DNA from 2 places in the Faecalibacillus sp. TM498 genome. Region 1 is predicted to be linked to the other one. Evidence: predicted binding sites of a transcription regulator. Region 1 holds the regulator's gene; the other holds the start of a gene.
What was found. The regulator HrcA, encoded in region 1, represses chaperone genes, less so after heat shock. The targets are predictions, from matches to a motif close to TTTTAGCACTNNNNNNNNNNNAGTGCTAAAA.

Region 1 (9,893 bases):
AAGATGAACATTTTAAGGCCTACTTATTTGAAGTGTTAGATAGTATGTTTACCTGTGTACAAAATGGCTTACATCATGAAGGAGTGATTCCTGGAAGGTTACAACTAAAAAGAGTTGCTAAAAGTATGTATCAACAAGCAATCAATACGCGAAGAGAAAGTGATCGAGAAAGATTGCTTGTTTCAAGCTATGCTTATGCTGTTTCTGAGGAAAATGCCTGTGGTAATAAAATTGTTACTGCGCCAACATGTGGAGCAAGTGGAATTTTACCAGCCGTTTTATTTTATTGTTATAAACAATTAGAAATTCCCCGTAAAGAATTGATCAAAGCTTTAGCGGTTGCTGGTTTATTTGGAAATGTCATTAAACATAATGCGACAATTTCAGGGGCTGATGGCGGATGTCAAGCAGAAGTTGGCAGTGCTTGTGCAATGGCTGCAGCAGCCTATGGTTGGATTTTAGAACTTAATAATTCTTTAATTGAATATGCTGCAGAGATGGGGCTTGAACATAATTTAGGACTAACATGTGATCCGGTTGGTGGCTATGTTCAAATTCCTTGTATTGAAAGAAATGGTTTTGGTGCTTTACGTGCAATCGATGCAGCAAGTTATGCTAAACAATTAGGTTATTTAAGAAAGAACAAAGTTTCATTTGATTCAATTGTGAATGTTATGAAAGAAACTGGAAAAGATTTAAATAGTGCTTATAAGGAAACTTCTTTAGGTGGACTAGCAAAGGAATTTGGTTTAAAAGATGGAGACTAGAAGTTTATATGTACACATTCCTTTTTGTGAATCTATTTGTAGTTATTGTGATTTTTGCAAGGTCTATTATGATCAAAAACAAAGTGATCTCTATTTACAAAGATTAAATGAAGAATTATCACAAATAGAGCAACATCATTTAAAAACGATTTATATTGGAGGGGGAACCCCTAGTGCTTTAAATGATGAACAATTAGAAAAATTAATGTCAATGTTAAAACCCTATAGTTTAGAAGTGGAAGAATATTGTATGGAAGTTAATCCAGAGTCAATGGATTATTATAAGTTAAAGATTTTAAAAAAAGGTGGTATTAATCGTTTAAGTATTGGTGTACAAACGTTTCAAAATCATTTATTAAAAGAAATAGAGCGTCATCATAATACAATCCAAGTAAAAAATATTATTAAATATGCTAAAGAAATAGGTTTTGATAATATCTCAATTGATTTGATGTATGGTTTACCAAAACAAACAAAAGAAGATATTCAAAAGGATATAGAAGTTTTAAAATCTTTAGATTTGCAACATGTTTCTTATTATTCTTTGATTTTAGAAGAAGGAACGATTTTAAAATATAAAAATTATCAACCTTTAGATGAAGAAAACGAATATCAATTAACATTATTCATTGATCAAGAATTAGAAAAAATAGGTTTTGAAAAATATGAAATTTCTAATTATGCTAAACAAGGATATCAATCGAAACATAATCTTATGTATTGGTACTATAATAATTATTATGGAATAGGATTAGGTGCTTGTAGCAAAATTGATGGACAAATTATAGAACATAGTCGATCACTTACTAAATATTTAAATGGTGATTTTAAAACAACAACAATTGATGAAACAAAAGAAGAAACAATGTTTAATCAAATAATGATGTCACTTCGTTTAAAAGAAGGGCTAGATTTAAATAAATTTAAAGAAAGATATCAAGAAGATGCCCGTATTCTATATAAAGAAGCGATTACTAGAAATATAGAAAAGGGTAGATTGATGATTGAAAATGATTATTTAAAAGCAACTCAAGAAGGTCAGTATGTTTTAAATGATATATTAATTGATTTTATGTAAAGCGGTATACGGATAATAAATGGTTTATAATAAAACAAAGAGGTGATGAACATGAAGGCAATACCAACAGGGGTATATGATTATCGAGAATTGAAACAAGAAAATTATTATTCTGTTGATAAAACATTAATGATTAAAGATTTTCTAGAAAGAGGATCAGAAGTAACACTTGTTACAAGACCTAGAAGATTTGGAAAAACAATTAATATGTCAATGATGTCAGAATTCTTTGATATCACGAAAGATTCTAAAGAAATCTTTAAAGGTACTAAAATCATGGATACACCTTATGTAAGTGAAATAAATCAATATCCAACGATCTTTATCTCTTTTGCGGATGCAAAAAGAGATAAAGTAGCGGTTGTTTCCACAATAAAGATACAAATATTAAAGCAATGGAAAAAATATAAATATATCTTTAAAGGTTTAGATGAGTTTGATTTACCAATATATCAATCCCTATTAAAAATATTAACACAAACAGAAGATGGAAGTCTTGTAGGAATAAATGATGCGATAGCTTTTTTAATGGATAAATTACAAGATTACTATCATAAGGAAGTCATGGTCTTTATTGATGAATATGATACACCTTTTATAGAAGCACATACAAAAGGGTTCTATGAAGAAGTAAGAGGAGGATTATCAGGTTTGCTTCATAATTCTCTTAAAACATCGAACAGTTTAAAGTATGCCTTTATTACAGGTATTCAAAGAGTAGCTAAAGAAAATATCTTCAGTGATTTAAATAATCTTGTTGTTTGTGATGTAACGGATCAACGTTATGCTGCTTATTTTGGCTTTGACAGTGATGAAACAAAAGAATTACTAGAATACTATGGATTAGAATTAAATAATAAAGTCAAAGAGATGTATGATGGCTATCATATAGGCAATCGAGATATCTATAATCCATGGTCATTATTAAATTATGTTGATACAAAAGAATTGACATCTTATTGGGTCAATACTAGTGCCAACAGTATGATCAAGACAGCTTTGAAACAAGCAAACTATACATTTAAAAATCAATATGATAAACTCATTAAAGATGGTAAGTTAGATACCTATGTTTCAATGCAGACAAGTTTCTTTGAAGAAGCGGATAATTCAACTTTATGGGGCTTGTTTGTCAATGCAGGATATTTAACGGTTACTAAAGAAATAGATCTTTTAAAAGGTAAATATTGTATCGAAATACCAAATAAAGAAGTCAAACAGGAATTTATAAAACTGACAGAATATCAATTAGGATTAAGCAGTGGAACATTAGATACAGTAACTGAAAGTCTAGCCAAAGAAGATCAGGAAACTTTTTTAGAAAGCTATCAAGAAATCTTAATGGTACCAAGTTATCATGATTTACAGAAAGAAAACAGTTATCATATGATGATGCTAGGAATGTGTTTATGTTTAAATAAAGATTATGAGATCATTTCTAATAGAGAAGTAGGAAAAGGAAGAGATGATCTCATCTTAAAAGCCAAAGATGAAAAGAAAACATCATTCGTCTTAGAATTCAAATATCTAAAAGAAGATAAAAAAGATCTTGAAAAAGCATTAGATGAATTATCTAATAAAGCTATTCAACAAATCAAGGATAATAAATATGATTATGGATTAAAAGGAAAAGTCATTTATATTGGACTTGCCCATCATGGTAAAGATGTAAGTATTAAATGGGTTGAAAGTTAAGGGCCTCTGTTAAGTAGACAGAGGTTCTTTATTTTACGATTTTTTTTGATTTTTTAGCACCAAGTTATTGACAGTGCTAAAATAAAATGTATAATGTATTTAGCACAAGAGAAATAGGAGTGCTAAAGGTGGTGAACTTGATGTTAACAGCAAGACAAATGCTGATATTTAAATGTATAGTTGAAGAGTTTATTGAAAATGCTGAACCGGTTGGATCCAAGGCATTGATGGTAAAATATCAACTTCCTTATTCAAGTGCAACGATTCGTAATGAAATGAATTTTCTAGAAAATTATGGTTATCTAGAAAAAACACATATTTCTTCTGGAAGAGTACCTTCTAAAGAAGGCTATCGTTTCTATGTTCATAATTTAGGAAAAGTTGATTTGGATGAAGGAACAAAAAATCAAGTTGCTACAATTATTAATAAGCATCGTCGAAATTTAAATGAGATGGTGCATGAAAGTTGTAACATGTTGAGTGAATTAACTCATCTTACAAGTGTTGCATTAGGAAATGCTTCAGATGATATGTTGCAACGCATCTCTGTTGTTCCTTTGGATGATGGACGTGTAACAGCAATTATCATTACAAGTCAAGGTCATGTTGAAAATAAAGTTTTCCAATTTTCAAGTGATGTAGAAATGGAAGATTTATTAAGTTGTGTTAATGTGATGAATGAATTATTGATAGGAACACCTATCAGTGAAGTGGCATTTCGTTTAGAACGAGATGTTCGACCAATTCTTACAACGCAAGTGAAGCAACATGAAGAATTATTTAATGCGTTTTTGGAAGCGTTCGTTAAATTTGCTTCAAATAGTGTTTATTTTTCTGGAAAAGAAAATATTCTCTATCAACCAGAATTTAATGATGTGGATAAATTAAGAAGACTTGTAAGTGCTTTTGAAAATTCAAAAGTGTGGAAAACTCTACCATTATCGAGTGAGGATGGTATTCAAATCAATATTGGAAATGAAACACCTCTAGGAAAAATGAATGATGTTTCAGTAATCTCTGCTTCATTTAAAACAGGGGAAACATCAAAAGGTTCTATTTCGGTAATTGGTCCAACAAGAATGCCTTATGAAAAAGTAGTGGCATTAGTAGAGTATATATCTGAAAATATTGAAAAGGCTTGTTTAGAAGATAAACAAGATGAGAAATAGAGGTGAACAAATTGGCTGAGGAAACTAAAGTTGAAAAAGAAGTAACTGAAGAAGTTGAAGAAAACAAAGAAGCTGAGGCTGAAGTTGTTGAAGAAGAAAAAGTTGATCAAGAAGATCAAATTAAAATTCTTCAAGGTGAAGTTGATAAATGGAAAAATGATTATTATAAAGTGTTTGCGGATATGGAAAACATTAAAAGACGTATGCAAAATGAACATGCAAATAACTTAAAGTTCATGATGCAAGGTTTTATTGAACAAATGTTACCAATCGTTGATAACTTTGAAAGATCATTAGCAATTGAAAATCCAAGTGAAGAAGTGGCAAACTTCTTAAAAGGATATGAAATGATTTATAAACAAATCATGACATTATTAGAAAACCAAGGGGTTAAAGTGATTGAAGCTGAAGGTAAAGAATTTGATCCTAACTTCCATCAAGCAGTAATGACTGTAAGTGATGAAAACTTTAAACCTGGTATGGTTGTTGAAGAGTTACAAAAAGGTTATATGTTAAAAGATCGCGTTATTCGTGCATCTTTAGTAAAAGTAAGTGAATAAAATAGGAGGATTTATATTATGGCAAAAATTATTGGTATTGACTTAGGAACTACAAACTCATGTGTAAGTGTGTTAGAAAACAATGAAGTAAAAGTAATTGCAAACCCAGAAGGAAATCGTACAACTCCTTCAGTTGTATCTTTCAAAAATGGTGAAATTATTGTTGGGGAAGCTGCAAAAAGACAAGCAGTAACAAACCCTGATACAGTAATGTCAGTTAAACGTTATATGGGTACTGATCATAAAGAAAACGTAAATGGTAAATCTTATACACCACAAGAAATTTCAGCAATGATCTTACAAAACTTAAAAGCAACTGCTGAAGCTTATTTAGGTGAAACAGTAACAAAAGCAGTTATCACTGTACCTGCATATTTCAATGATGCTCAAAGACAAGCAACAAAAGATGCTGGTAAAATCGCTGGTTTAGATGTTGAACGTATCATCAACGAACCAACTGCTGCAGCATTAGCATTCGGTCTTGATAAATTAGACCAAGAACAAAAAGTATTAGTTTATGACTTAGGTGGTGGTACTTTCGACGTATCTATCTTAGACTTAGCTGATGGTACATTTGAAGTATTAGCTACTGCTGGTAACAATAAATTAGGTGGGGATGATTTCGATAAGAAAATCATGGACTACATCGTAGATGAATTCAAAAAAGAAAACGGAATTGATTTATCTAACGATAAAATGGCAATGCAACGTATTAAAGAAGCTGCAGAAAAAGCTAAAAAAGACTTATCTGGTGTAATGCAAACTCAAATTTCATTACCATTCATCTCAGCTGGTGCTGCTGGACCATTACACTTAGAATTATCATTAACAAGAGCTAAATTTGATGAAATTACAAGAGACTTAGTTGTAGCTACTGAAGGACCAGTTAGACAAGCATTAAGTGATGCTGGAATGCAACCAAGTGAAATCGATCAAGTATTATTAGTTGGTGGATCTACTCGTATTCCTGCTGTTCAAGAATCTGTTAAACGTTTACTTGGAAAAGAACCTAACAAATCAGTAAACCCAGATGAAGTTGTATCTATGGGTGCTGCTATCCAAGGTGGAGTTATCGCTGGTGACGTTAAAGATGTCTTATTATTAGATGTTACACCACTTTCATTAGGTATCGAAACAATGGGTGGAGTTATGACAGTATTGATTGAAAGAAATACTACAATTCCAACTACTAAATCACAAGTATTCTCTACTGCTGCTGATAATCAACCAGCTGTTGATATCAACGTATTACAAGGTGAAAGATCAATGGCTAGAGATAATAAACAATTAGGTTTATTCAAACTAGATGGTATCGAACCAGCTCCAAGAGGAGTACCTCAAATCGAAGTTACTTTCTCAATTGACGTTAACGGTATCGTAAATGTTAAAGCTAAAGATTTAAAAACTCAAAAAGAACAATCAATCGTTATTCAAAACTCTACAGGATTATCTGATGAAGAAATCGATCGTATGGTAAAAGAAGCTGAAGCTAATAAAGCTGAAGATGAAAAGAAACGTAAAGATATCGAAACAAGAAATAAAGCTGAACAAATGATCAATGAAATTGATAAAGCTTTAGCTGAACAAGGTGATAAGATTGATGCTAATCAAAAACAACAAGCAGAACAATTAAAAACTGAATTAAAAACTGCTTTAGATAACAATGATATGGCTACTCTTGAAGCTAAAATGTCAGAATTAGAACAAATGGCTCAACAAATGGCATCATATGCTTATCAACAACAACAAGCAAACCCTAATGGTGGTGCTGGACAAACAACATCAAATAACAATGATGATAATGTTGTTGATGCTGATTTCGAAGAAAAGAACTAATTACTTAAAAAACCAAGGTTCTTCCTTGGTTTTTTAAAAGTATTATAGAAAGGATGATTTTATGGCAAGTAAAAGAGATTTTTATGAAGTCTTAGGGATTTCAAAAACAGCAAACGCTGATGAAATAAAACGTGCATACCGTAAAAAAGCAAAACAATATCATCCCGATATCTGTAAAGAACCTGATGCAGAAGAAAAATTTAAAGAAGTTCAAGAAGCTTACGAAGTTTTATCTGATGATAATAAAAGAGCGGCTTATGATCGTTATGGACATGCAGCCTTTGAACAAGGTGCAGGTGGTGCTGGAGCCGGTGGCTTTGGTGGATTTGGTTTTGAAGATGTCGATTTAGGAGATATTTTTGGATCATTCTTTGGTGGCGGGGGAAGTCGTCGTCAAAGACAAAATGGACCACGTCGTGGTGATGATCATTTAATGCGTCTAGAAATTGATTTCATGGATGCAATTAATGGTGTTAAAAAAGATATTAAAGTAACTTATGATGCAGAATGTCCTCATTGTCATGGTAGTGGTGCAAAAACACCAAACGATGTACAAACATGTTCGCATTGTAATGGTACAGGAACTGTTTCTAAACAACAACAATCTCCATTTGGTACATTTGTAACACAAACAACATGTCCACATTGTAATGGTACTGGTAAAGAAATTAAAGTTAAATGTCCTGACTGTCATGGTAAAGGATATATTACAAAAACAGTAACTGTTCAATTAGATATTCCTGCTGGTATAAATGATGGTCAACAATTACGTGTTGCTGGTAAAGGTGGAAGAGGATCTAATGGTGGATCTAATGGTGACTTATTTGTAGAAATCCGTGTAAGAAACAATACACACTTTATTCGTGAAGGACGTAATATTTATGTTACAATTCCTATTAGTTCAGTTGATGCAACTTTAGGATGTGAAGTAGATGTACCAACAGTACAAGGTGACGTGAAAGTTAAAATTCCTGCAGGAACACAATCTGGAACAACTTTAAGATTAAAAGGTAAAGGTGTTAAAGATTTAAGAGGAAATGGATACGGAGATCAAATGGTTAAGGTTGAAGTTAAAATTCCTACAAAACTTTCTAGTAAAGAAAAATCATTGTATGAACAATTACAAAAATTAAGTAAAAAAGAATCTATCTTTGAATCATTTAAGAAAGGATTTAAAAGATAGAATAGCGAGTAAATATAGTGGGGTGAGTTCAGTTTCATCTCACTTTTTTGGCTTTTATAGTTGTATTGATAACTGGATTTTTGGGATGAATACAGTTTTTAAGCGTTTATTAATGGATAAAAAATTTTTTGTAATTGTAGTAGTTTGTTATGTTTTTTATTAATTGTTAAAAAAATCACAAAAAGCGGGATAATATGTTAAATATTATTGAATATATATTTATATCATGATATGATTCTTATAGAAGTGAATGTGATGTTAGGTTTTTATAAAAAAATACGGTCATTTTATTTAAACCTAACCACTTTTTTTAGCGAGAAATGTAAGCGCTTAAACGGATGTTCGCAGTTTAAAAAGAAAATTAGGAAAGGGGTTAAATTAGTACTTAAATAATACGTAAAATACTGGTGAATGATTAATGTTGATGTTAAGGGGTATTATTTATAGTTTTATGACTCGCTTAAATAGGCATTCACAAATATAGCAGAATTACTATTCTATTATAATAATTTACTAATATTCTGTTATTGATAAAACAATTGATAATAATTAGCATAAATTAAAGTTTTAGATAAGGTTTTTGGTTTTATATACCTAATTTACATCATTAATAAAAACTAGTATATGTATTAATTTATTAATTTAAAGTGAGTAGAAAATGAAAGGAAAAGTATCGAAGAATAAGTTTCTTAAAGTAGTTTTACCGGCACTTTTGGTGGTTGCTATTATTTGTCAAGCAGTCGGTTTTCAGGCAGTTTTAGCTAAAGGCAATGTTGCAACAACATCTAGCGACAGTATTTCAAACCTTACAGATCAACAATTACAAGCATTAACAAATCCTATTCTTCAATCTTACAAAGCAGATAGTAGCCATAAAGTTTGGAAAATGACTGACGATAGTCGATTAGCTGTTTTAGCAAATCAAACTAATATCGAAAATGCAAGATTACAAGAAGTGGTAAAATTAGTAAATTCAGAATTTGTTGAAAAAGAAATTATTTCATCTCCGTTAGCAATGGTTTATGCTCAAGAAAAAGATGTGAGTTATGGAGATATTTTGATTGATATTGATCAAACAAGTTCAATTACTAGTAGCTCTAATAGTAAAGAAGCATATAAAATCACTATTGGAGAAAATGGAGTTCGTTTAACTGGTGCTAGTGAAAATGCTATTATGCACGGATTAAGAACAATCCAAAATTTGATTATTACTAACGATGGATTAGTTTACGGTGAAATCGTAGATTATCCAAATGTTGCAGAACGCAGAGTACATGTCGATTGTGCTAGAAAATATATTTCTAAAGATTGGTTTATTCGTCAAATTAGAGAAATGTCATATATGAAAATGAATGCTCTTCAAATTCATTTTTCTGAAAATATGGGATTTAGAATTGAATGTGAAACAGATCCATCTATCGTTTCTGATCAATATTTAACAAAGACAGAAGTGAGAGAAATATTAGCAGAAGCTAAAAAATATGGTATTAATGTTATTCCATCATTTGATAGTCCAGGTCATGTTGATCAAATTTTAAAAGCTCATCCAGAATATGGGCAAGTTAATACTAGTGGAAATCATTATAAATCTGGTTTAGATGTTAC
Region 2 (9,893 bases), on a different contig from region 1:
TATTATATCTTGCGGTTTACATACAGATCGAATGATATCTAAAGGATTTTCTTGACTTTTTCTTTTTAAAATTTCAATTTCATCTTCTAATGAGGGATACCATAAAACGATCTAATTGTGAATCTGGTAATAATTGTGTTCCTGCTGATCCATAAGGATTTTGTGTAGCCAGGACTGTAAATGGTTGTGGTAATTGATAAGTGATACCATCAACTGTTGTTCTTCCTTCTTCCATTACTTCTAATAAAGCAGATTGTGTTTTAGGAGATGTTCTATTTATTTCATCTGCTAAAAATAAATTACACATGATAGGTCCTTCTTTATATTCAAAATCATTGTTTTTTTGATTATAAATAATAAAACCTGTAACATCTCCTGGTAAGACATCACTTGTAAATTGCATACGATGAAAATCTAAAGATAAAGCTTTAGAAAGTGCTAACGTTAAATTTGTTTTCCCAACACCAGGTATATCTTCTAATAAAACATGACCCCTTGCTAAAATACAAGCCAATATTTTTTTAATATGTTCATCTTTTCCAACGACCGCCTTTTTGACCTCGTTAATTACTAATTCTAATTCATTCATTCTTTTTTCTCCATATTGCTTTCATCATAGTCTCTTTCAAATCACTAAAAAAAGAAAACCTCGAGAATATCCCAAGGTTTTCTATCAATGATTGTGAGTATATTTTGATATCCTATAAATTAGAATACCCCATTAAATCTTCATCAACTGCACGTGCCACTTCACGTCCTTCTCTAATTGCCCAAACAACTAAAGATTGACCTCTACGCATATCACCAGCAACATACAATTGTTTTTGATTTGTTTGGTAATTTTCATCTGCCACATTTCCTCTTGGTGTAAGTTTTACATCAAAAGCTTTAGCAACATAATCTTCGCAGCCTACAAATCCTGCAGCAATTAAAACAATATCTGCATCTAATGTTTTTTCGCTTCCTTTAACAGGAACCATTTGCATGCGACCTTCTACTTGTTTTGATTCAAGTGAGACAATAACGACTTGTTTTACATTTCCTTTATCATCTTTAATAAACTCTTTAACGGTTGTTTGATAAAGACGAGGATCATGTCCAAAGACAGCAATAGATTCATTTTGTCCATAATCTGTCTTTTTCACACGTGGCCATTCAGGCCATGGATTTGAATCCAAACGTTCATGAGGTGGTTCTGGCATCATTTCTAATTGAATAACTGATTTACATCCTAAACGAATAGCTGAACCAACACAATCATTACCAGTATCTCCACCACCAATAACAAGTACATTTTTACCTTTTGTTTCAACAAAAGTTTGATCTTCTAATTGACTATTAAGTAATGATTTAGTAATTCCAGTTAAATAATCAACCGCAAAGTAAATACCTTTGGCATCTCTCCCTGGTGCTTTAATATCTCTAGCCTTTTTACTACCACAAGCAAGAATAACACGATCAAATTCTTTATATAATTGTTGAACTTGTTTTCTATTTTCAATACCGGCATTTGTTTTAAAAACAACACCTTCTTCTTCCATTAATTCAATACGACGATCAATAATATGTTTTTCAAGTTTCATGTTAGGAATACCATACATTAATAGCCCTCCTAAACGATCTTCTCTTTCAAAGACTGTTACTTGATAACCTCTTTTATTTAATTGATCGGCTGCTGCAAGTCCTGAAGGGCCTGACCCAATAATTGCTATTTTTTTATCAATACGATGTTTAGGTGGATGGGGTTGCATCCAATTGGAAGCATAAGCTGTTTCAATAATTGCATTTTCATTTTCTCTTACGGTAACGGGATTTCCATTTAATCCACAAGTACATGCTGCTTCACATAAAGCAGGACATACTCTTGATGTGAATTCTGGAAAATTATTTGTTTTTAAAAGTCTTTTTAAAGCGGCTTTATAATTTTTATGGAAAATTAAATCATTCCATTCAGGTATCAAGTTGTTTAGTGGACAACCTGATACCATTCCTTGAATCATTTTTCCATTTTGACAGAAAGGAACTCCACAATCCATGCAGCGAGCTCCTTGGCATGATTGTTCATCACGAGATAATGGTTTATGAAATTCATTAAAGTTCTTAATACGTTTTAATGGTTCAACTTCTGTTGATACTTGTCTTTCTATTTCTAAAAATCCTGTTGGCTTTCCCATAATCTACATTCCTTTCTTAAAAGCATTGAATGCTTCTACTTTTGCTTGTTCATTTGTAAGTCCTTGTTGTTCAAATGAACTAATAAGTGACATCATACGTTTATAATCATGAGGAACAACTTTTTTGAAGTGTGCAACTTCATTTCCAAAGTCATCTAAAATCTTTTTCGCAACATTTGAATTTGTATATTGATAATGTTTTTGAATCATTTCTTTTAATTGATCTTCATCATAACGTGATTTCACATTTTTATATTCTACGAGTTCTTTATTGACATGTTCATAGAATGTATTATCTGGATCATAGACATAAGCAATACCTCCAGACATACCAGCAGCAAAGTTACGCCCTGTTTTTCCTAAAACAATAACCATACCACCTGTCATATATTCAAGACCATGATCTCCAATACCTTCAACAACGGCATGTGCTCCTGAGTTACGTACGGCAAATCTTTCACCAGCAACTCCATTGATATAAACTTCACCAGATGTTGCTCCATATAAAGCAACGTTACCAATGATAATATTATCTTCTGGTTTAATTGTTGAATCTTTTGGTGGTACCACAATTAATTTACCACCTGATAAGCCTTTTCCAAAGTAGTCATTACTATCTCCATAAAGATGTAATGTTAAACCTTGAGGAATGAAAGCACCAAATGATTGACCACCTGCTCCATAGCAGTTAACTTTGAAAGTATCTTCTTCTAATGATGTTCCATATTTCTTCGTAATTTCTGATCCAAAGAGTGTTCCAAATGAACGATCGATATTTGTAACATGGACATCAATTTCTTTACCTTGATGTTTATCTAAAGCTTCTTTAAATTGTTTATAAAGAACTGTTGTATCTTTGACTTCATTTAATTTGAAATCATATTCATTATTCTTTTCATGATGACTATGTTTACTAGAAGTAAATGGATTATTTAAGATTTTTGATAAATCAATATTTTTAACATCATCCTTAGGTTCTAATAAATCACTACGACCAACCATTTCATCAACTGTTTTGAATCCAAGCTGAGCCATATATTCTCTTAATTCTTGAGCAATGAAACGCATAAAGTTTTCAACATATTCAGGTTTACCTTTAAAACGTTTTCTTAAAATAGGATTTTGTGTAGCAACCCCTACTGGACATGTATCTAAGTTACATACTCTCATCATAACGCATCCCATTGTTACAAGTGGTGCTGTCGCAAAACCAAATTCTTCTGCTCCAAGTAAAGTAGCAATTGCAAGATCTCTACCTGTCATGAGTTTACCATCTGTTTCAATAACAACACGGCTTCTTAAATCATTCATGATCAATGTTTGATGAGCTTCTGCTAAACCTAATTCCCATGGAAGACCTGCATTATAAACTGAGTTTTTAGGAGCAGCCCCTGTTCCTCCATCATATCCTGAAATAAGGATAACACCTGCACCTGCTTTAGCAACACCGGCAGCAACTGTTCCAACACCAGCTTCTGAAACAAGTTTAACTGAAATACGTGCTTCTTTATTAGCGTTCTTTAAGTCATAAATCAATTGTGCTAGGTCTTCAATTGAATAAATATCATGATGTGGTGGTGGTGAAATTAAGCTAACCCCTGGTGTAGAGTGTCTTGTTTTAGCAATCCATGGATAAACTTTACCACCTGGTAAGTGTCCACCTTCTCCTGGTTTTGCTCCTTGTGCCATTTTAATTTGAATTTCATTGGCACTACATAAGTATTCACTTGTTACTCCAAAACGTCCTGAGGCAACTTGTTTAATAGCTGAACATTTACTATCACCATTAGGAAGTGTTTCAAATCTTTCTGGATCTTCTCCACCTTCACCACTGTTAGACTTACCATGTAATCTATTCATTGCAATCGCCATTGTTTCATGTGCTTCTTTTGAAATTGATCCATAAGACATCGCACCTGTTTTAAATCTTCTAACAATTGATTCCACAGGTTCAACTTCTTCAATTGGAATTGATTTTGTCTTTTTAAATTGCATTAAACCTCTTAAGTTTAAATGTGCTCCTTCTTCATCAATCATTTTTGAATATTCTTTAAATAATTGATAGTCACCTAAACGTGTTGCTTGTTGTAATTTATGAATCGTTGCTGGATTATATAAATGTTCTTCTTTTCCTGATCTTTCTTTATGATCACCGGCGCTGTTTAATGAAATGTCTACATCTAATCCAAGTGGATCATATACTTGATCATGTCTATATTCAACATCTTTTTCAATATCTTTAATTGTTTTTCCTTCAATACGACTTACTGTTTTAGAAAAATATTTATTCACTAAATCACTTGATAAACCGATTGCTTCAAAGTTTTGTGATCCACGATAAGATTGAATTGTACTAATTCCCATTTTAGAAGCAATTTTAACAATACCATGTAAAATACCACTATTATAATCATCAACGGCTGCATAATAATCTTTATCTAATAAACCTTGATCAATTAAATCAAAGATTGTATCTTGTGCTAAATACCCATTGATAGCTGAAACACCATATCCAAGTAATGTCGCATAATGATGTACTTCTCTTGGTTCAGCTGATTCAAGAATTAAAGCTAAACTGTTACGTTTTTTTGTTCTTACTAAATAAGAGTTAACAGCTCCAACAGCTAATAATGAAGGAATTGGTAAATGGTTATCATCTACTGCCCTATCTGATAAAATAACAATATTACATCCTTCATGATAACGTTTATCTACTTCTACAAAAACACGATCAATTGCTTTTTCTAATGAAGTATTTTTAATATATGTAATATTAACTTCACCTACTTTAAAGCCTTCTTTTTTCAAGTTTTTGATTTTTAAAATATCTGTATTACTTAAAATAGGGTGATTGATTTTTAATAAATGACAGTTTTCTGGTTTATCTTCCAACATATTTCCATCTCGACCAATACAAATACTTGTTGAAGTAATGATTTCTTCACGAATCGCATCGATTGGTGGATTGGTTACTTGTGCAAACAATTGTTTAAAGTAATTAAATAATGGTGGATGTTTTGTTGATAAAGCTGCAATTGGTGTATCATTTCCCATTGCTACAATATTTTCATTACCAGTTAAAGCTAAGTTTTTAATATAGTTTGTATCTTCGTAACTATAACCATGAATCTTTTGTAATTTAGTTAATTCTTCTCCTTCGTATCTTTCTACTCTAATACTAGGAATTCTCATATCTTTTAAATTAATTAAATTGCTTTCCAACCATTCTCCATAAGGTTGTTTTGTTGCATACGTTTCCTTTAAAACATCATCTTCAATAAGTTCACCTTTAACAGTATCAACTAATAACATTTTTCCAGGTCTTAGTCTTTCTTTTAAAACAATATCTTTAGCTGGAATATCTAATGATCCTACTTCTGAAGATAATACTAAATAATGATCTTTTGTAATGTAATAACGTGATGGTCTTAAACCATTTCTATCTAAGATAGCCCCCATGATATCTCCATCACTAAATAAGATAGAAGCTGGTCCATCCCAAGGTTCCATAAGTGTAGCATTATATTCATAGAAATCTTTTTTTGCTTGTGACATGCTTTTATCATTTTCATAAGGTTCTGGAATACACATCATGACAGCTCTTGGAAGTTCCATACCTGACATTACTAAAAATTCCAATGTATTATCTAACATAGCTGAATCGGAACCATTGACATCAACAACAGGATATACTTTTGAAGTATCCACAACATCTGTTTGCATGTTTTCTTCTCGACAGAGCATGTTATTTGCATTCCCTTTAATTGTATTGATTTCACCATTGTGAACAATAAATCTATTAGGATGGGCTCTTTTCCATGATGGCATTGTATTTGTTGAAAAACGTGAATGAACTAAAGCAATGGCACTTTTATAACTTTTATCTTGTAAATCTTTAAAGAATAATCGAAGTTGTTGTACTAAGAACATTCCTTTATAAACAATTGTACGACTTGAAAGTGAACATACATAAGTATCTTCAAATTGACTTTGTTCAAAAATTCTTCTCACTTGATATAATTTTCTATCAAAATCTAAACCACAATTTACGCCATGAGGTTTTTTAATAAATGCTTGGACAATATATGGCATGGCATCTAATGCTTTTTTCCCTAAAACACTAGGTACAGTTGGTACAGCACGCCAACCTAAAAATTCTAATCCTTCTTTTTTAACAACTGTTTCAAACATTTTTTTGACACGTAAACGTACTTTTTCATCTTGAGGCATAAAGAACATTCCAACTCCATAATGTCCTTTTTGAGGTAATGTAAAATCTTTAATAATCTTTTGAAAATATTCATCTGGTATTTGTGTTAAGATTCCTACACCATCTCCAGTTTCCCCTGCTGCATCCTTTCCAGCACGATGTTCTAATTGTTCAACGATTTTTAAAGCATCATCTACTGTTTTATAAGTTTTTAATCCTTTGATATTAACAACGGCCCCTATTCCGCAGTTATCATGTTCAAATGACTGATCATATAAACCTACATTTTCTTTGTTCATAAAGGTTCCTCCTTTTTTTGTACAGTTAGAATAGCACATTTAGTAATATGTGTAAAGATTAGCGTTTTTTTTATGATTTTCCTAAAAAATAGCTAGATTGTATACATTTTTTAATGTTTTATCAATGATTTGATAATCTTTTTTTAGCAAATTAATAAATTTATTACAAAAGTGAGAAAAAATTTTTTTATTTTTTTTTTATTTATTGGCATTAAATGATAAAAAGAGTAGAATAAATGTAGTATTAATATATGGAAAGAGGAGAAAAATATGGAAGGTATGTTTATTGTCGAAACTTCTGCTAGACATATTCACTTAAGTGATAAAGATTTAGCAACTTTATTTGGTGAAGGTCATCAATTAACAAATAAAAAAGATTTATCTCAACCTGGTCAATTCGCTTGTGTTGAAAGAGTAAAAGTAATTGGACCTAAAGGAGAATTAAATATGTCTGTTTTAGGACCTACAAGAAAAGAAACTCAAGTAGAAATTTCTTTAACTGACGCTAGAAGCATTGGTGTTCAAGCATTAATTAGAGAATCAGGAGATATCGAAGGAACTGCTGGATGTAAATTAGTTGGTCCTGCAGGAGAAGTTGAAATTCCTTGTGGCGTGATTGCTGCAAAAAGACATATTCACTTAACACCTGAAGATGCTGAAAAATTTGGAGTAAAAGATAAAGAAATCGTTAAAGTTGAAATTAATACAGATGGACGTTCTTTGATCTTTGGTGATGTTGTTTGTCGTGTAAGCGCTTCATATGCAACAGCTATGCATATTGATACTGATGAAAGTAATGCAGCAGCTTGTGGTAGAGAAGTTTACGGTAAAATCATTAAATAAGAAAAAGAATGGTTTTAGATATAATTTCTAAAATCATTCTTTTTTTATACCTATAATATCTTACTTCGACAAATTATGATATAATCTTCGTGGGTGATGACATGAAAATATTAGATACTCTTGGAAAGTCAAAAAAGGCTATTGGTGGTGTTATAGCAATTATCGTTTTAGTTATTGCAATCTTTTTTGCAGGTGTTCATTATGCAAGTGGTAGTAACAATGATAAAATTACTTCAACAACCATTAAAAATCAATTAACTGAAATTAATGAGCTTGCACTTTATTCATATGATTATAGTAAGGTAGGAAAATTTTCTAATAAATTATCTTTTAATGGTTGGAAAATTCCTTTAACACAAAAAACTTTTATTATTACATATAATGGATCTATTAAAGCAGGGATTGATTTAAAACAGGCTAAAATAAGTATTGATAATGATCAATTAAATATTACTTTACCTGCAGCAAAAATTTTAAGTCATGAAATTGATGAAAAATCTATTGAAGTATATGATGAATCATCAAATATTTTTAATCAGATAAGTATTAACGATTATAAATCTTTTGCAACTAAAGAAAAGAAAAAAAATGAAAAAGAAGCTATTTCTAATGGTATTTTAGAAAAGTCTAAAACAAAAGCTGAACAAACCTTAACCACATATCTACAGGCTATTCCAGAAATTAAAGATCATTATAAATTAAATATTACAATTGAAGATGCAAAAACCGATGAGTAACAAACTCATCGGTTTTCTATTATTATTTATTAACAGCTTTTTTTAATGCAGAACTTGCTTTAAATGCAGGTGCTTTACTTGCAGCAATTGTCATTGTTTCACCAGTTCTTGGGTTTCTACCTGTTCTTTCACTACGAGTACGAACTTCAAAATTACCAAAACCTTTTAAAGAAACTTTATCTCCTTTAGCTAAAGCATCAGTAACAACTTCAACTAAAGCAGTTACTACTTTATCTACATCAGTTTTTGTTAATTCAGTGCTTGAAGCAATAGCTTCTACTAATTCAGTTTTATTCATTTTTATTATCTCCATTTCTCGAAATTTAGGATAATAAATCCTAGTCATATTCTACTACGTTATCTATTTATTTACAATAAAATAGTATGTAATCAATTATAATTCTTCTATAAATTGTTCACATATTTCTTTGGACGTTGCCCATGATGTAACTAGACGTATACATGTATGTTGGTCATCTATTTTAAACATATACGTTGTTATATAGTTTTTATTTATTTTTTCCAACGTTTGTTGATCAACGATTGGAAATATTTGATTAGAAGGACTTTCAATATACATCTTATAGCCTTTATCTTTGAATCCTTTTCTTAATATATCAGCACATTCATTTTCATGTTTTCCTATTTCTAGATATAAATCATTTTCAAATAAAGCATTAAATTGAACTCCTAATAATCTTCCTTTAGCAAGCATGGCACCTTTTTGTTTAATATGATATCTAAAATCGGTTTTTAATTCATCATTAATAATAACTAAACATTCACCAAATAAGGCTCCCATTTTTGTACCACCAATATAGAAAACATCACTATAAAGCGCCATCTCTTGTAAAGTTGGTGCATCTTTCAAGACAAGTGCACTTCCAAGTCTTGCTCCATCTATAAATAAATATAAATTATTTTGTTGACAGCATTCATAAATGTCTTTTAATTCTTCTAAAGTATAGTACGTACCATATTCTGTTGTTTGTGAAATATATACCATTTTAGGTTGCACCATATGTTCATCAGGATGTTCACGCATGATTTCATCAATCATTTCAGGAATCATCTTTCCATCTTGATGTGGCTTTGTTAAAATCTTATGCCCGGTAAATTCAACAGCTCCTGTTTCATGAACATTGATATGTCCACTATCAACAGCAATAACAGCTTGATAATCTTTTAATGCTGAAGAAATCATAATCATATTTGTCTGTGTACCACCTACTAAAAAATGAATATCTACATTTTCATTTTCTAATATTGCTTTTATTTTATCTTTAGCTTTTTGACAATATTGATCTTCCCCATATCCTACTGTTTGAATAAAATTTGTCTTATTTAAAGCTTCCATCACTTGGGGATGAGCTCCTTCTAAATAATCACTTGCAAAGTTATACACCTTAACCTCCTAAAGAAAATAGGAAACATTGTTTCCTATAATTCTTCTCCATTTGTTTCAATTACTTTTTTATACCAATAATATGAATCTTTTTTGTATCTATTTAAAGTACCTGAATTTTCATCTTCTTCACGATCAATATAAACAAAACCATAACGTTTTTGATATCCGTTTAGCCAGCTTAATAAATCAGTATAAGACCATGTACAATAAGCAAGAACACGA

Region 2: gltB (glutamate synthase large subunit) is a predicted target of HrcA. The motif match lies at 6,825-6,855, and genes of this name have one in related genera.

Annotation. Positions count from the first base shown of each region.
Region 1 covers NZ_JAJDKB010000026.1:5,935-15,827, reverse strand. Annotated here, with positions in the region: gene LJD32_RS09065 (L-serine ammonia-lyase, iron-sulfur-dependent, subunit alpha) at 1-767, shown strand, start outside; gene hemW (radical SAM family heme chaperone HemW) at 757-1,845, shown strand; gene LJD32_RS09055 (AAA family ATPase) at 1,897-3,540, shown strand; gene hrcA (heat-inducible transcriptional repressor HrcA) at 3,681-4,709, shown strand; gene grpE (nucleotide exchange factor GrpE) at 4,712-5,269, shown strand; gene dnaK (molecular chaperone DnaK) at 5,288-7,105, shown strand; gene dnaJ (molecular chaperone DnaJ) at 7,167-8,288, shown strand; gene LJD32_RS09030 (family 20 glycosylhydrolase) at 8,947-9,893, shown strand, end outside.
Region 2 covers NZ_JAJDKB010000044.1:2,070-11,962, forward strand. Annotated here, with positions in the region: gene LJD32_RS11725 (AAA family ATPase) at 80-589, opposite strand; gene LJD32_RS11730 (glutamate synthase subunit beta) at 702-2,174, opposite strand; gene gltB (glutamate synthase large subunit) at 2,178-6,683, opposite strand; gene pduL (phosphate propanoyltransferase) at 6,954-7,526, shown strand; gene LJD32_RS11745 (DUF4230 domain-containing protein) at 7,628-8,263, shown strand; gene LJD32_RS11750 (HU family DNA-binding protein) at 8,286-8,561, opposite strand; gene LJD32_RS11755 (threonine aldolase family protein) at 8,658-9,668, opposite strand; gene LJD32_RS11760 (glycoside hydrolase family 1 protein) at 9,704-9,893, opposite strand, start outside.